DNA from 4 places in the Paenarthrobacter sp. CAP02 genome. Region 1 is predicted to be linked to each of the others. Evidence: riboswitches for the same ligand, from Rfam matches in the RefSeq annotation. Region 1 holds a riboswitch; each other region holds the start of a gene.
The links. Region 1 has a riboswitch for cyclic di-AMP ahead of ABHM97_RS05385 (M23 family metallopeptidase). Riboswitches for the same ligand answer to the same signal wherever they lie in the genome.

Region 1 (4,205 bases):
CTGCACCGAGGCCGCTGGAAGCTGCCGGAGCCTTGGCAGCCGTAGCCGAGCTGTTGACGGCAAGCGTCGCGTTGCCGGTGGAAGCAGCCGTGTTGGCGCTCTCCGTGGCCTTGGCTTCTGCCTTGGCGGGAGCCTTCTTCTCCACGGGAGCCGGAGCTTCAACCGTGGTGACGACGGGCCGTTCGTAGGAGATGGCTACCGTGGAGTCCGCAGCGATGGTCGACTGGACCACTGCCTGGACATCGAGGGTGGACGTCGCGGTGGATTCACGGTCAACGTTGGTTTCGGCGGCGTTGGCCGCGACACCGCTGGTCAGGACCAGACCGGAAGCCGCTGCGATGACGGCGGCCTGGCGGCCCACAGTACCGGCGTTGCCGCCGACAGCCTTGGCGATGATGGCAAGCGAGCTGGTCTTGGGGGCCTCAGCGCGATGCCGTGCAACCTTGTTTGCACTGGTCATGATTTTCTCTTTTCGTATCCGCGTGCAGTGGGGTTACACGCGGGTAATGGGCGGCCAGCACTTGGGGGCATGCTGGCCGGCCACGAACCGGATGTTTTCTAGCGAAGGGTGAAGAAGGAAGAGGTGCCCGTGGAGGCTGCCGAGTGCAGGAGGGTGCCCTGGCTCGGGTTCAGTGCGCTGATCATCATGCCGTTGCCGACGTAGATGCCGACGTGGGCTCCGCCGTTCTGCATGACGAGGTCACCGGGCTGGGGGTTGCTGGTGGGCTTCATGGCCGTCCAGGCGTTGACGCGGGGGATGCTGATGCCGGCCTGCGCGTAGACCCACTGGGTGAAGCCGGAGCAGTCCCAGCCGTTGGGGGTGGTGCCGCCCCATACGTAGGGGTGACCGATACCGGTGTAGGCAATGGCGGCGAGGCCCGAAGCAGCAGCGCTTGCAGCACCGTCCGTAACCTCGGAGGACTTTGCGGTGACCGCAGCTGCGGCGTCCTGGCTACCAGCGGCGCGCTGGGTGACCTGCGATGCACGCTGGACAACCTTGGGGGCTTCCTTGGTGGCCACGACCGGGCTCTCGAAGGCCACGGTGGCGGTTGGCTCTGCAGTGACGACGGCGGTTGCCACCATCTGCTGGGTGCTGGAGGCTTCCGACTTGGAGATGTCCGTATCAGCTGCCGTAGCCGGAAGACCGGCGGTAAGGACAAGGCCCGAAGCTGCTGCCAGGACGACGGCCTGACGGCCAACCGAACCGGCGTTGGACGAAACAGCCTTGGAAAGAGTGTTCAAGGGGTTCGTACGAACCGTTTCAGCGCGGTGGCGCGCAGGGGTAGTGCGTGATGACACGTAGGTAGCCTCTCCCAATGCCTGCGAGGTGAGCTGTCGGATTCGGATGGGAGTCATCCGGCCGCGTTGCTTCAAGGAAGCTTTTGCGACTTAACCCCAAGGCCTTCTATCGAAGACCAAAAGTGGTTCCCCCGCCCCTGCCAGACGATTTATGCGAACGGACCTTGAGTGGTGGCAGAGCTAGGCAATCCACTCAAGTGCACCGGCCCCCTAAAAAGCCGATGCGCTTTGTACGGTACAACAGTTGAACGCGAATGTCACATTCAGGTCACGGGGTGTCGCAAAATGCGAGAGGCGACCATCAACTGGCTTAGAGCCAGCCCATGGGGTCGACAACTTCTCCGTTGACCTGGACCTCGAAGTGGAGGTGGCAGCCCGTGGAAGCGCCCGTGGTGCCGCTCAACGCGACAGTATCGCCACGGGTGACGGTCTGGCCGACCTTGACGTTGAAAGACGACAGGTGGTTATAGGTGGTCTCGAGGCCGTTGCCGTGGTCCACTACCACGCGGTTGCCTCCGCCATACTCGTGCCATCCGGCGAAAGTGACTTTGCCCGTGGCAGCCGCATGCACTGCGGTGCCGCACTGGGCAACGAAGTCCTGGCCGCGGTGGAAGTCGCCCGTGCCGCCCGTGAGGGGGCTGACCCGGTAGCCGAACGGCGAGGCCGTGACCAGGCTGTCCAAGGGGCTGGCAAGCGTGCCTACGGACGAGGCGCGCTGGATGCTGCCGACCGACTGGGCGCTGAGCAATTGCTTCAGCTTGCCGTCGGGGTCAGCTGCGGTTGCGACGGCGGCGCGGCTGAAGTCGATTTTTGCCGATGCGGCTGCGGAAACCTCTGGCTGGCTGCCGCCGGAAACGGCGAGGGCGGACTCGGTCTGGCCCGACTCCGACGTTGCCATCACTGGGCTTGTGGCCGGCAGTCCGACAGTCAGCGCCAAACCGGTGGCAGCGAGGGCTACTCCGGCTTTCTGGCCGACACCACTGGCTGCGGCGAAATCGGCAACCTGGCGCAATGGGCTCTTACGGCGGCGGACTTGGCGCTCAGTGTCACGGGGCCGGACCTCCATTGTTGCGCGGGCTGGCCGCAGCTCAACAGCGGGGCCGGTCGCGCGGCGACGACCCCTGACGTTCTGCGATGTCAAACTCTGTTCCTCTCTGGAAAGCCTGCGAAGTTAGCTGTCGGATTCGGGTCAGAGAGTTCAAAGACCCGGTCCGCACGAAGCGCTCATGGCACACAGGTATCCAAGGAGGGACTTGCGTAAATGGGCACTTCTGCTGCGGACTTCACCCCAAGGCTGCTTCTTTAGACAGCCGCTTGTGGTTCCCCCGCCTCTGCCAGTGGTGGATGGCACACCTGATCCGCTGGCAGAGCTCGGCTCCGGATCAGGTAACGCTTTGGTATCGGCGCTAGTAGATAACTATAGGCGATTAAAGCCTGCAGTAATAAATTCGTTATCAACAGGACGACGCACTCCCATATCATCAATCCCGAAAAACCGCAGGTCACATTGTCCCGCAGGGCACAAAAGTGAGGTTTGACACGGCATCCCCGAGGAGGCGGCGCCCCGAAGGGAGGTCAGCCCAGGGAGACGAACACGTGGGCCGCAACTTCAGGCGGAAGCTCAAGCGCTCCCTCGATGCCGGGAACCCGGACAGAAATGTACTCGCCGACGCGTTCCAATGACACCGCTGCCCCGGGACGGATTCCGCCCTCGTCCAGCTGGGTGAGGAGTTCGGGCTCCACCTGGATGGGCTCGGCAAGCCGGCTGACCACCACGCGGGAATCGGCGGCGTAGCCATCCATGGCCTGCAGCAGGTTGATGTCGAGCCGCGGAATGGTCTGCGTCGGCAGACCGCCCAGGGCTTCGAGTCCTGGAATCGGATTGCCGTAGGGCGACTCGGTGGGGTGTTCAAGGAGTTCGTAGAGCCGGCGTTCAACCCGCTCACTCATCACGTGTTCCCAACGGCACGCTTCGTCATGGACGTACGCCCAGTCGAGGCCAATGACATCGGCAAGGAGCCGCTCCGCGAGACGGTGCTTTCGCATGACCTCGGTGGCGCGCTTGCGGCCCATCTGGGTCAGTTCAAGGTGACGGTCGTTGGATACGATCACCAGGCCATCGCGCTCCATGCGGCCGATGGTTTGTGAAACCGTGGGGCCGGAGTGCCGCAGGCGCTCGGCGATGCGGGCCCTGAGCGCCACAATGTTTTCTTCTTCCAGCTCCAAAATGGTCCGAAGATACATCTCAGTGGTATCGATCAGATCCGTCATCCAGCTCAGCTCTCCTCGAACGCAGTTTCCTTGCGTAATCTCCACCGTACCGCGTCCTTGGCCAGGGCAGCCGGTGTTTACCGCTGGCCCTTGAACGCCGACACCCAGCCTAGCTTATTTGGAATTACTCTGGATAATTCCGGTCGCATCCTGTTGCTTCGCATTCCACGTGGCGGACTATGACGGATGCAGGTTACAGCCCCCGGGCCGAGTCAGGCAGAATTGGGGAGTCGAAGGGGCAGCGGATGCCACCTGCCACGACCCATCTCTAGCCGATACCCATTGGAGCCACACGTGAGCGACAACAGCATCACCATTCCCGCCGATCTGCTGCCCAAGGACGGACGCTTCGGCGCAGGACCGTCCAAGGTCCGCCCGGAACAGATCGAGGCGTTGTCTGCCGCATCGGCCACCATCCTGGGTACCTCCCACCGGCAGGCCCCGGTCAAGAACCTCGTTGGATCGGTACGGGAAGGACTCAGCCAGTTCTTCCGCGCACCCGAGGGATACGAGGTTGTCCTTGGCGTCGGCGGATCAACCGCCTTCTGGGACGTCGCCGCATTCGGCCTGGTGGAGAAGAAGGCCCAGCACCTGTCCTTTGGCGAGTTCGGTTCGAAGTTCGCCGCCGCCACCAA
Region 2 (4,205 bases), on a different contig from region 1:
TGGTGTTGATGGGGCCGGTGGTGGACTCGAGGCACAAGAGTATCCTCCGGCAATCGCTGGCGCTTACCTTGGACGGCGTCCTGCGAGAGAGTCCCTCGTCCAATTGGATCGTCGTCTCCGACTACTTCCGCTGCGGGCTCCGCTGGTACCTCACCGAACTCCCGGTGATGATGGCCTATCCCACCGAAAAGCGGCTGGCCGGCATCAAGGTGCCCGTGCTGGTCCTGCGCGGAAGCCGGGACCAGGTGGCAGGCCCCGACTGGTCGCTCCGGCTCTCCCGAACCGTGGACCGAGGACGCCTGGTGGAGATTCCCGGAGTGGGGCACGTAGCGCAGCATATGCGGCCGCAAGCGGTGGCGGACGCCATCCGCAGCTTCGTCGCCGCGACCACACAGCGGAGTTAGGCCGCACAGCACAGTTAGGCGCCGGAGCACGACGCCGGAGCCCGGGGTTGGGTGCCCCTTGTTGGCTCCGGCGGGATCGCGCTAGGCTGGCCAGGCAAGCGAATAGTAAGTCTGCTTACGAAAGGGTTTGACCATGACCAGCTATGACCCGGAAGACGATCCCCAGACCTTCGGCGTGAGCGGCGCGACCGACCCCTTCGACACCACCGCCGATGCGGACAGCATCCACGAAGACCCGGACATGCGCCAGGACGAGGACGACGATCCCGCCGCCTCGGCCAACCCTGATCCCCTGGACGGCAACGTCACGGGATTGGAGCCGGGCGGAGGGGTACCCCCGGGCGAAACGCCGCCGGCCGAAGGCAGCATGAGCAGCGACCAAGGACACGAAGAGTAATTTCGCCGCTACCCCGCTGTTACGTTGCGGGCCAACAACGTAACAGCGGGGTGGCAACGCGCTACGGCAGGCTCAGGATCTCCCCGAGGTCGTAATCGGCAGGCTCCTCCAGTTGCGCGTACGTGCAGCTCTCCGGAGTCCGGTCCGGCCTCCAGCGGCGGAACTGCGTGGTGTGGCGGAACCTGTCGCCCTCCATGTAGTCGTACGCCACTTCGATCACGAGCTCGGGGCGCAGTGGCACAAACGAAAAGTCCTTGCCCCCGCTCCACCTGCTTTGGGCACCAGGCATCCGTGAACCACCGGCCGCCTCGTCCTGCTTGGCCCACTCGCCCCACGGGTGATCAGCGAGGTCCACCTGGTAGGGCTCAAGCTCGGCAACCAGTGCTTCCCGCTTGGCCATGGGGAACGATGCCACCACCCCCACGTGGTGCAGCCGACCGGCGTCGTCGTAGAGCCCCAACAACATGGAACCCACCACCTTCGCAGTTTTGTGCCAACGGAACCCGGCCACCACACAGTCCGCGGTCCGAACATGCTTGGTCTTGAACATCACGCGCTTATTGGGTTGGTAGGTTCCATCCAGCGGCTTGGAGAGGACCCCGTCCAAGCCGGCGCCCTCCAACTGCACGAACCATTCCTTGGCCCGCTCAAGGTCTGTTACCGCCGGAGTCACATAGACGGGCGGTTCGGCCTTGGCCAAGGCGGACTCAAGGATGGCCCGGCGCTCAGAGAACGGCTTGCCCATCAGGTCTTCCTCGCCCAAGGCAAGAATGTCGAACGCGACCATGGAAGCCGGCGTTTTCTCGGCGAGCATCCTGACCCGGCTGTCCGCGGGGTGGATCCGCTGCTGGAGGACTTCGAACTCCAACCTGTTGCCCTCGATCAGGACGATCTCACCGTCGATCACACACTTCTCCGGGAGGTTCTTCCTCAGCGCCTCAACCAGCTCGGGAAAGTAGCGCGTCATGGGCTTCTCGTTGCGGCTGCCCAGGATGACCTCGTCCCCATCCTTGAAAACGATGGTCCGGAAGCCATCCCACTTGGGCTCGTAGTGGCCCACATCGGGGATGTCCGGAACTGACTTGGCAAGCATGGGCGAGACGGGCGGCATCACTGGCAGGTCCATAGGAAATGTCTACCCTGCCGTCGGACGCCGAAGCTAGTCTCAGGCGGTGGATATCTTGGCCGTGTTGGCGGCAGTGCTCGAAGATCCAGTACGAGCTGTCGGCTCCCGCACCGGCCCCGAAGCCTAGGCGCCCGGAGCCTCCGGTTTAGCCCGACCTACCGTCCGTTACATTAATGTGACTTTACTTTCCGGCTCATGTACCGTCGTAGGGCGACCCGTATCTCCGCTGGGCCGCTTCCGGATTGACGCCGAGCTCTGCCGCAATCCGGGATCCGCCAGACCCGCGGCAGAGGCGGGGGACCCACAAGTTCCCGGACTTTCCAAGTCCTCGGGGTGAAGCCGCTTTGGCGGCCGGACGGCCTCGTCCGAACCCGACAGCTAACCTCGAAGGCGTTGAGAGGCAACCACCATGTCCCCAACCATGGATCAGCCGCGCCGCGCCCTCATCGAACGCGAGCGCACCAAGCCAACCGGACGCCGTCGGGCCGAACCCAGCGGATCCGCCACCGAAGCAACAACAGCGCCTCAGGCACCAAGTACGACGCCGGAACCCGCCGCTGCTGCCCAGCCCACCACGCGCGCGGCCGCCCGGGCAGCGGAGCGGGAAAGGGCAGCCCGGGCTGAAGCCGAACCCGCAGAACCGGCCACCGCCGCGATCCCCGCAGTGCAGGCCGCCCAGGCCGCGGCACCGCGGTCGACCACACCGGGCCCTCCCACTGCCGCCACTCCCATCGTTCCGTCGGCAGCACCCAAGCCGGACACGCAGCTGGCCGCACCCTCGGAGCCCGCCACGGCAGCCATCCCCATCCTGGACATTGCCGGGCCGGCACCTACTCCCGTCCCAGCCAGGACCGGCTTTGGCTCTTCGTCGTCGTTCAACCGCGAACCCCAAGCCGTGCTTCGAAAGGCCGCATCGGTCAAGCACATGAGCCAGCGTATGGCCGTTGTTGCCGGCGCTGTAGGACTGGTTCTCACGGCCGGAGGCCTCGGCCAGGCCCTTGAGCTGCCGTTCTTCGGCCATGAAACCCCCGCCCAGGATGCGAGCGCCAGTGGGGACAGGGATTCGGGCTCGGCTGCGCCCGGGCCTCGGGCTTCCTACTCCACCGCGTCCTCCCCGTCGGCCTCGTCGGCAGCACCAACAGCGTCATCCTCATCGGCAGCCGGTCAGCCGGCGACCGTCCCGGAGGCACCATCTGAAGTGTCGCCGTCGTCGGTTCCGGCCCCGCACGTCTCGCTTGCGGCCCCGGTTTGGGTTCCTTCGGCGGCGCCGTCGGCGGCTAACCCGGCGCCGGGCGCCTCCGCGGCAGTCCCGACGCAGCCTGCCCCGGCCCCCACCGATGTGCCCGCCGATACAGTCACCACGGCGCCATCTCCTGCCCCGACAACCACGCCGGCGCCGACCACCACCCCGACGCCCACGCCAACACCCACCCCGACGTCGACGGCCACTCCCAAGCCGCGCCCCACCGGGAACCCCTCCGCCGGAACGAATCCGCAATCCAGTGGGACCGCCCTCGACGCAATCCTGGACGCCGCCAAGAAGGCCGTGAAGTGAGCACCCGGCTGCCCCGTACGGCAACGCCGATCGGATGGCATGGCCGGTACTGCACCAGCAGCCGGACCGCCACCTTCAGGCGAAGGATGGGCCGGTGGAGCTGCCAGCGGTTGAGGCGTTCCTAGGCGCGCTTCTTCCGGCGAGGAAAGTTCAGGATCAGCCTGACGGACAAGGAAAGCACCACCAGCAGGCCCACCATGCCAGGGAGGTTCTACCGCCGTTTGTTGCGTAGCGAGCCCATCATCACGCTGAACCCCCGTCTAGCGGCGAGTTAGGTTCCAGGTGTCTTCGCGGTAGAGGAACGCTGCCATGGCGTCGCGATTGACGGGCTGGACAGGCCGGAATGTGGCGTCGGCATAGCCTGTGGAGATTCCCTGCGCCGCGAGCCAGGTGATCTCTTTGTAGAAGGGGTTGTCGGTGGCGACATCGTGGAAAGGAGACGACACAGGAGGGGCAAACGCGGGTTTGCCGCTGAAGCGGTAGAGGAACGCTGCCATGGCGTCACGGTTGACGGCTTGTACTGGTCGGTAAGTGTGGATTCCGCTGCCTTCATCCCAGCCTGTGCTGATGCCCTGGTGAGCGAGCCAGGTTATTTCCTTATAGAACTGGTCGCTGGGTTTGAGGTCAGCGAACGGTGAGATATCAGGGGCGGTGAAGGAAGGCTCGCCTGCCATCCGATACATGAACGCCGCCATCGCGTCACGGTTTACAGAGTTCAAAGGC
Region 3 (4,205 bases), on a different contig from region 1:
ACCCAGCGTGGTTGCTGTCCGAAAACGAGGCGCTGCAGGCGGGTTGGTGTTTCCGGGGACTTCACAGGTTCGTCAACGGCATGGCTTGGCTGAAGGGCGGTGATCATTTCGCTGGCACCTCTGTGGTCTTGTCGGAACCCTCGGTTTGAGGGGCTGGTGTGGCGGGTCGGCGGAACACCCACAGGCGGAACAACAGGAAGCGGGCCACGGTCGCGGCGAGGTTCGCGCCAACTACCGTTGCCACCTCAAGCCAGCGGTCCGGCGTCGTGGTTCCGTGCACCAGGGCCAGCGCGCCCGAGGTGAGTGCCAGGCCGATGCTGAAAACAATCAAGCCTTCAAAGTGGTGGCGGGCGTGGCTGCCGCCCTGGATGCCGAACGTGAAGCGCCGGTTGGCGGCTGTGTTGGCGACGGCTGTCACGATCAGGGCCAGGAAGTTGGCGAGCTGCGGGTCCATGAATCCCCGGCACAGCAGGAAGATCAGCAGGTAGGCCACTGTGGACGCCGCGCCGATCGCCGCAAAGCGCACCAGTTGCCCGAACAGGCTGGCGCGTGGGGTCGATTCCGATGTTCGCGACGAGGCCGGCAATGGGCCGCGGGCCAAGGCCGCGCGCAGTTCGGGGACAGGGATGCGCCCGGTGACGAGGTCGCGCGTCAGGCGCGCCATTCCGCGGAGGTCGGCCAGGGCGGTTCGTACGACGTCGACACTTGAGTTGGGATCGTCCGTCCAGTCGACGGGGACTTCATGGACGCGGAGGCCGCAGCGCTCGGCCAGGACCAGGAGTTCGGTGTCGAAGAACCAGGCGTTGTCCAGGGTGTGGGGGAGGATCCTGTGGGCGACGTCTGCCCGGATGGCCTTGAAACCGCATTGGGCATCAGAGAACCGGGCGCCCATGAGCGTATGCAGGAGGACGTTGTAGCTGCGGGAGACGAACTCGCGCTTGGGCCCGCGGACAACACGGGAGTTGCGGGAGAGCCGCGTCCCGATGGCAAGGTCCGAATGGCCGGAAATCAGGGGAGCCAGCAGGGGTGCCAGGGCGGCAAGATCAGTGGAGAGGTCCACGTCCATGTAGGCGAGCACCGGGGACGGCGAGGCGAGCCAGACCTGGCGGAGGGCGTTGCCCCGGCCTTTCTCCTCGAAGCGCATGACGCCGATTTCGGGGAGTTCACGGGCCAGGCGCTCGGCGATCTTCAAGGTGTTGTCCGTGCTCGCATTGTCCGCGACCGTGATGCGGAACGTATGCGGGAACGTCTCCACCAAGTGCCCGTGCAAGCGGCGCAGGCATTCCTCGAGGTCGGTCTCTTCGTTGTGGACGGGAATGGTGACGTCCAGGACAGGGACCGTGGTCCGCGTGTCCACGGGAAAGCGCCGCGGCTGCCGGTAAGGCAAGGCAGGAGCGGCGAAGGTCCCCGCATGGGCGGGGTTCGGCAGCGCACTGGTGGCGGGATCTATGAGCGTCATGCATTCACAGTGAGGCCGCCGATTGTGAGTGCTTTAGGCGGAAGCTGTGACGCGACTGTGTAAGTCTCCCGTTCCGGGAACGCGAAAAGCCGCCCCCGGAACGGGAGCGGCTTTTCGGGAAAGCTCTTGGCTTAGTACCAGTTGTTGGCCAAGTGGAAGGCCAGAGCAGCCGACGGGGATCCGTAGCGTTCCTTGATGTAGTTCAGGCCCCACTTGATCTGGGTCTGGTAGTTGGTCTGCCAGTCCGCACCGGCAGAAGCCATCTTGCCGGCCGGAAGCGACTGGACAATACCGTACGCACCGCTGGAAGCGTTGGTGGCAGTGGTCCGCCATCCTGATTCCTTCTCCCACAGCGTGTTCAGGGCGGTCATTTCGCCCGCGCCCCAGCCGTAGCTGCCAAGGATGCTGGCGGCGTAGGCCTTCGCACCGGCGGGATCGTCCACTGCCTTCGGGGCGGCAGCAGCGGCTGCAGCCTGGGCAGCGGCGGCAGCAGCAGCGTCGGCGGCCTGCTTGGCGGCAGCGTCAGCAGCTGCCTTGTCGGCGGCAGCCTTCTCGGCAGCGGCTTGATCGGCAGCTGCCTTGTCGGCGGCAGCCTGCGCGGCAGCGGCCTGATCAGCGGCGAGCTTGTCGGCTGCGGCCTTGTCGGCTGCGGCCTTGTCTGCAGCAGCCCGGTCGGCTGCACCCTTGGCAGCTGCGGCGTCCATCGAAGCGGAAACTTCAGCGGACTTGTTGGTGCTGACCTGTGCAGCGGCCTGGGTGCCGGCTACACGGCTTGCCTCGGGGAGGTTCAAGGCTGCGTTGGCGGCGGTACCGAGCGATGCAACGCCCAGTGCAGCGGCGATGACGCCCGCTACAACAGGCATGCGCTTGCCGGACTTGCCCTCACGGGCGGCCTTTTTGAGGACGGTCTGCGACTTGGTCAACTGGGTGTCGTTCTGGTCGCGGTGACGCGCGGAAGGGCGCGTCTGATCGTTAAATTCAGACATTTGTGATTACCTCTCAGCGCCTGCGGAGTTAGCTGTCGGGTTCGGATGAGGTCATCCGGCCGCGCATCACGCTGCGGCTTCACCCCAAGGGCCGGCAAAATGCCTGGGCCCGGAGACTCTGGGTCCCCCGTCTCTGCCTCGGTGAAAGATCGGACTCCGGGAAGTGGCAGAGCTCGGCGCATCCCGGATGTGGGCCGGTTAGGGGCAACCCACCCTTTCGACGGTACAGGAGGTTTCCGCAGAAGTCACATTTAGGTAACAGAGATCACGAAGTCGGTGAGTCGTCTTGCCGGATTCTTTACAGGCGTTCGGTGGTGGCTGTAGGCAGCCGCAGGGCGAACTCGGTGCGCCCCGGCTTGGACGTCACTTCGACGCTTCCGCCGTGCGCTGCAACGATGGATTCCACTATCGACAAGCCCAACCCCGAGGTCCCTTCGGAGCCCGATCTCGCCGCGTCGGCACGGGCAAAACGGGAGAAGATGCGGCTCTGGAATTCCTGCGGGATGCCAGGACCGTTGTCGGTCACGGTCACCACTGCGCTGCCATCCGCGGAGAGCATGACTCCAGTGACCACGGTTGTTCCCGGGTCGGTGTGTTTGCGGGCATTCGAGAGCAGGTTCGCCAGCACTTGGTGCAATTGCGTGGCATCGCCGCGTACGGTGACGGGCTCCCCGGGGAGCTGCAGTTGCCAGATGTGGTCCGGTGCCATGACTTTTTCGTCACTCACGGTCTCGATCACCAACTGGGTCAGGTCCACGTCCGTGACCTTCACCGGCTGGCCCTCGTCCAACCTCGCCAGCAACAGCAGGTCCTCCACCAGCGTAGTCATGCGTTCGGACTGGCTTTGAACCCGTGCCAAGGACTTCCTGCCGTCGTCCGTAAAGGTCTCGGTCATCCGAAGCAGCTCGGTGTAGCCACGGATGGCGGTCAGCGGCGTCCGCAGTTCGTGCGAGGCATCGGCAACGAACTGCCTCACTTTGGTCTCGCTCTCCTGACGGGCCTCCAACGCACTGGAGACGTTGTTCAGCATCTGGTTCAGGGCGTGGCCCACGCTCCCCACTTCGGTCCCGGGATGGGAGGCCGACGGCGGGACACGCACCGCAAGTGCCACTTCACCGGCGTCGAGAGGCAGCCGCGAAACCTTGGTGGCGACATCGGAAAGCTGCTCCAGGGGCCGCATGGTGCGACGGATGATCACGGTCCCCACAAGGCCGATCACCACCAGGCCGCCCAGTGACACCAGAACCATGGTCCAGACCAGCGAAGCCTCGGCGGTCTGCTTGTCCGCGAGCGGCAGGCCAGTGACGATCACGTCGCCGTAATTGGTCTTCACGGCCATGAGCCGGTAGTCGCCGTTGGACAGCGAACGGTCAACCGGGCCGTTACCTGTCGGCAGCGCGAGCAGGACCTGCTCATCGTCTGCGGACAAGGAGACGCGATTGCCCCGCGCGTCGATCAACCCGGAGCTGCGCACCGTTGAGCCGTCGATACGGGCGCTCAGCGTGCCGGCCGCCTGGCCGCGGGCCTCCAGCGGGTCCGGGCGTCCTGTCGGGGAGTTTGGAAAGCTCGACGGCGGTCTGCCGAATACGTCTGCGCGGAGCGAGGCCTGCTCCAGCTGCCTGTCGAGCTGCTTGTTGAAGACCATATCCATCGAGGCGTAGCTGACCACCCCGACCGCGCCGCAAATGGCCACCAGCAAAGCCATCGCCACCAGGACCAGGCGGGTGCGCAAATGCCAGGTGGAGGGATTGAGCCAATTG
Region 4 (4,205 bases), on a different contig from region 1:
ATGCGGCAAAAATGGGGACCGAGTAGGCCGTGACGATATGCAAGGGGAGCTGGCGACGCTCTGCTTCACGCGCTGCCCAGACCAAGGCGCACTGGCCGTGCTCGGATCCGTCCACCCCCACGACGATGCCGCCGGGGGCAACCGCCGATTCCTCGCCATCGCGTGGCACTTCATTGTGTCTTTCGTGCTGGTCCATTGGGCCCGCCTCTCCACCTACTGCTTGATGTTCCGGCTATTCTGCCAGAGGTTCTCTGCACGGAATTCCCTGACTCTCCAAATGTCAATGGCCGGGGTAGGAGAAACTTGGAATCTCTCCTTCCAATGCCCACTATTCTCGGTCGGAAGTACCGAATCAAGGCGACTTCGGGCTATGTGCATAACGGTCCGGGCTCAGTTCAAAACGCACGGGATCGGCCTGCTGGCGGACACGAAAAACACGTCGCCGGGAAGGCTACCCATGGCCGAAAAAGTTCGGTAGTGTTCGAGTCACTGAATAGCCGGGCAGCGTGTCTCAGGACACACCCCGGCTGTTAATTTGCGGCCGCTTGGGGAACTCGGACGCGATCCCACGCGATGCCGCAGGGCACACACGTCAAGGAGGAACCAAGCAGTGTCACTCACGCCTGATTCCGGCACGGAACGAACCACCACAGTGGTTATCGGCGCCGGCCTCTCCGGTCTGGCTGTTGCCAGCGAGCTCAGCCGCTACGGGGTGGGCTCCATCGTCGTTGACGGGTTCGGGTCGCTCTCAACCACCGGGCCTTCGACCCACACTGGAATGCTCCAGCGCTGCGACATCTCCGATCCCGCCATGCAGGAACGCAGCGAGATTCTCCGCCACCTGCGCAACTACGCCGCCAACCATCAATTGGACGTTCGCAGCACCACCCGTGCCGTTCGCCTGGATTTCCTGGGCTCCGACCCGTCGCAGCAGATAGGGCACGGCCCCACCGGAAGCACCGCATCGGGCACCCTCCGGGGCAGGATCGTTTCCGGCCCCCTCGAATCCACTCCCCGTCAGTGGGCGGTCCACACCGCCCAAGGTGTCCTGCTGGCCGACCACGTCGTGGTGACACGCTGCGCCCAGAGCCAGCTGCGCCGGATGCTGGCAGAACTTGGAATCGCCGTTGGCCAGAATTTTGCCGCGGCAATGCGTGCCGTGGGGATGCACCTTGTAGGCGTCGGAGAACTCATTACCCCGACTCCCAAAGAAGTCCTTCGGCAGGCCAAAGCCGTGGGGCAGGCAATTTCCGCCAGGGTGGCCCTACCGGCAGGCAACGGCATGGCCGGCAGCGGCGTAGCCATCGCCTAGGACGGCCGCTTCACCGCCACTGGAACTTTTGCGCACATTTCTTAACGCCAAAGGCCGGCACCCTCGAAGAATGAATCTTCGAAGATGCCGGCCTTTGAACTGAAGCGTGAGGCTTATGCGCCTGCGCGTACGTACGTGATGGGACCAGTTGCGGTCAACCAGCTGATCGGGTGGATACCCGTCTGGTTGCCGTTGATGCCACCGCTGATGGCCTGGCCGTTGCCGATGTAGATTGCAACGTGGCCGGACTGGACGATCATGTCGCCGGGCTGGGGGCTGCTGACGACCTTGCCGTAGTTCATGAACTGCATGGGCGCGAGGTCACCAACAGGGATACCTGCGGAGCCGAGGGCCCGCTCCACCATGGCGGTGCAGTCCTGCATGATGCCGATCTGGGCGTAAGCCGAGGCAACCATGGCGGCGTTGACTCCACCGACGGCCGGCGCAGCGGCTGCGGGAGCAGCGGCAGCCGGAGCGGCTGCAACTGACGCGGCAGCCTTTGCTACAGGAGCGGCTGCTGCAGTTGCAGCCACTGCTGCCTTCTTGGCAACAGGTGCCTCAACGACGGGAGCCGGCTTCTCGATGACCGGAGCTGCTACGGAAGCAACAGCAGGGCGCTCGAAGTTGACGGTAGCCGTAGCTGCGGCGGTGACAACCTTGGTGGGAGCCTCGGAAACGGTCTCGGCGACCGTGGCGGGGCTGGAGTCACGCTGAACCGGGGTTTCGGCTGCGTGGGCTGCGATGGAGCCGGTCAGGACAAGGCCCGAAGCTGCTGCGATAACAGCTGCCTGGCGGCCAGCGCCGGAAGCGTTGCTGGCGACTGCCTTGGAGATGGAGATGAACGGATTAGGACGTACGCTGTCCGCCTTACGACGGCCGCGAAGAATGCTTGAAGACATGAAAAAGCCTCTCCCGATGCCTGCGAGGTTAGCTGTCGGATTCGGATGGGAGTCACCCGGCCACTATCCCCCGCTGTTCAGCGGAAGCATCGTGACTTCACCCCAAGGCACGCTCGAAAGCGACCTAAATTGGGTTCCCCGTCTCTGCCGTAAGGTTTGTCTGCGAACGGATTCCGGACTGCGGCAGAGCTAGGCAATCAGGCCGGAAGTGCCCGCTACGTGGAACAGGCACAGGTTCTACGGTACGCGATGATCTCGCCGAAGTCACATTTAAGTAACGAGAACCGGGGTTTTGGCGTGTCGCAGTAACCAATCCGAGATATTCGCAGCTACGTAGAAAAGCCTGTTATTCCGCGGAATCTCCCGCATTTGAGTCGTTGGAGGCGGCGAGTTTCTTCCGGGCGGTAACGGCGAGATAGATCACAAGGCCCACAGCAACCACGGCCAGTCCCACGATGCTCCACGGGAAAGGTTGGGACGCGTCCGCGGCCGGGGTGCTGGTGGCAGTACCGGGCGCTGCGGTTCCCGCCGTCGGAACCGTATTTGAAGGTGCCGACGACGACGGCGAGGCACCCGCGGTGCCGCTCGTCGCCGTCGCGCTTCCGGCAGCGGCCGTGAACGTGAAGGTGCCCTCGATGGGGTGCGAATCGGAGCTGACGACCCGCCAAACCACGGTGTATTCGCCAGCCGGCGCGCCTTCGCGGATCTTCTGGACCGCCTGGTTGTCGATGATTTCGACGGGTCCGTCCGCCCAGTTTTCGCCGCCCGCAGTGACCGTCACGCCCGATCCGATGGCCAGCGGCCGGTTGTTGAACGTGATGGAGACCGACGCCGGGACAGCTGCCACGCTGGAGCCGTTGGCCGGCGCTGTGGATTCGGCGACGTCGTGCGCGGAGGCCGGGCCCGCGGAAAACAGCAAGGCGGATGCGAAGGCCAGGGCGGCAACGACGGCGGCCAGAAGCGGGCGGATGGTGCGCATGGGGCGGTTTCTCCTAGTGTTGGCTTCCTTACAGACTAGGCGAATCGTCAGGAGGCCCATATCCGACGGCATAGGATTTGAGGGCACACTCCCCTCGATCCCCGGAGTCCTTCATGCTTAAACAAGGTTCTGCCATCGACCGCTACTTCAAAATTTCCGAGCGTGGCTCCACATACTCCCGGGAAATCCGAGGCGGCTTCGCAACCTTCTTCGCCATGAGCTACATCGTGGTCCTCAACCCCTTGATCCTTTCCGGGCAGGATTCCAGCGGAGCGTCGCTGGGCTTCACCGCCGTCGCGGCCACCACGGCATTCGTTGCGGGCATCCTGACCATCCTCATGGGCGCCTGGGCCAAGCACCCGTTCGCCGTGGCCACGGGCCTGGGCGTTAACGCGTTCGTAGCGGTGACCGTCGCCTCGCACCCGGGCCTGACCTGGCCGGACATGATGGGCCTGGTGGTCCTCTCGGGCCTGACCATGCTGATCCTGGTGCTCACCGGTTTCCGTACGGCCGTGTTCAAAGCCGTACCCGAGGCGCTCAAGACAGCGATCGTGGTGGGCATCGGCCTCTTCATCGCACTGATCGGCCTGGTCAATGCAGGGTTCGTCCGCCGCATCCCTGACGCCGCCGGCACAACCGTTCCGCTGGGATTGGGTGTCGACGGGAAACTGCTCGGCTGGCCCACGCTGGTGTTTGCCTTCGGCCTGATCCTGACCATCGCACTGGTGGTCCGCAAGGTCCGTGGCGCCATCCTGATCGGCATCGTGGCATCGACGGCTTTGGCCGCCATCCTTGAGTTCACGCTCCACATCGGCCCGAGCAACGACGGCACCAACATCAACCCGCGCGGCTGGTCCCTTGTTGCCCCGACCCTGACCAAGTGGGGTGCCCCGGACCTGTCACTTATAGGTAAGGCCAACCCCTTCGGCGCGTTTGAACACCTCGGCTTTATTGCCGCAGCGCTCCTGGCATTCGTGATCCTTTTGAGCATCTTCTTCGACGCGATGGGCACCAT

Region 2: it holds a riboswitch for cyclic di-AMP, as region 1 does, so the genes downstream of both, ABHM97_RS00895 (hypothetical protein) here and ABHM97_RS05385 (M23 family metallopeptidase) in region 1, are expected to answer to the same signal.
Region 3: it holds a riboswitch for cyclic di-AMP, as region 1 does, so the genes downstream of both, ABHM97_RS10380 (aggregation-promoting factor C-terminal-like domain-containing protein) here and ABHM97_RS05385 (M23 family metallopeptidase) in region 1, are expected to answer to the same signal.
Region 4: it holds a riboswitch for cyclic di-AMP, as region 1 does, so the genes downstream of both, ABHM97_RS12650 (NlpC/P60 family protein) here and ABHM97_RS05385 (M23 family metallopeptidase) in region 1, are expected to answer to the same signal.

What each region holds. Positions count from the first base shown of each region.
Region 1 covers NZ_JBEEII010000002.1:549,941-554,145, forward strand. Annotated here, with positions in the region: gene ABHM97_RS05375 (NlpC/P60 family protein) at 1-460, opposite strand, end outside; gene ABHM97_RS05380 (C40 family peptidase) at 559-1,299, opposite strand; cyclic di-AMP (ydaO/yuaA leader) riboswitch at 1,304-1,465, opposite strand; gene ABHM97_RS05385 (M23 family metallopeptidase) at 1,610-2,440, opposite strand; cyclic di-AMP (ydaO/yuaA leader) riboswitch at 2,445-2,659, opposite strand; gene ABHM97_RS05390 (iron-dependent transcriptional repressor DtxR) at 2,875-3,570, opposite strand; gene serC (phosphoserine transaminase) at 3,865-4,205, shown strand, end outside.
Region 2 covers NZ_JBEEII010000001.1:175,789-179,993, forward strand. Annotated here, with positions in the region: gene ABHM97_RS00880 (alpha/beta fold hydrolase) at 1-404, shown strand, start outside; gene ABHM97_RS00885 (DUF6480 family protein) at 538-801, shown strand; gene ABHM97_RS00890 (ATP-dependent DNA ligase) at 863-1,927, opposite strand; cyclic di-AMP (ydaO/yuaA leader) riboswitch at 2,191-2,334, shown strand; gene ABHM97_RS00895 (hypothetical protein) at 2,337-3,482, shown strand; gene ABHM97_RS00900 (S-layer homology domain-containing protein) at 3,743-4,205, opposite strand, start outside.
Region 3 covers NZ_JBEEII010000005.1:97,560-101,764, reverse strand. Annotated here, with positions in the region: gene ABHM97_RS10390 (glycosyltransferase family 39 protein) at 1-107, opposite strand, end outside; gene ABHM97_RS10385 (glycosyltransferase) at 104-1,459, opposite strand; gene ABHM97_RS10380 (aggregation-promoting factor C-terminal-like domain-containing protein) at 1,591-2,445, opposite strand; cyclic di-AMP (ydaO/yuaA leader) riboswitch at 2,451-2,610, opposite strand; gene ABHM97_RS10375 (sensor histidine kinase) at 2,744-4,205, opposite strand, start outside.
Region 4 covers NZ_JBEEII010000006.1:211,846-216,050, reverse strand. Annotated here, with positions in the region: gene ABHM97_RS12660 (universal stress protein) at 1-196, opposite strand, end outside; gene ABHM97_RS12655 (NAD(P)/FAD-dependent oxidoreductase) at 611-1,312, shown strand; gene ABHM97_RS12650 (NlpC/P60 family protein) at 1,426-2,211, opposite strand; cyclic di-AMP (ydaO/yuaA leader) riboswitch at 2,215-2,383, opposite strand; gene ABHM97_RS12645 (copper resistance CopC family protein) at 2,558-3,190, opposite strand; gene ABHM97_RS12640 (NCS2 family permease) at 3,304-4,205, shown strand, end outside.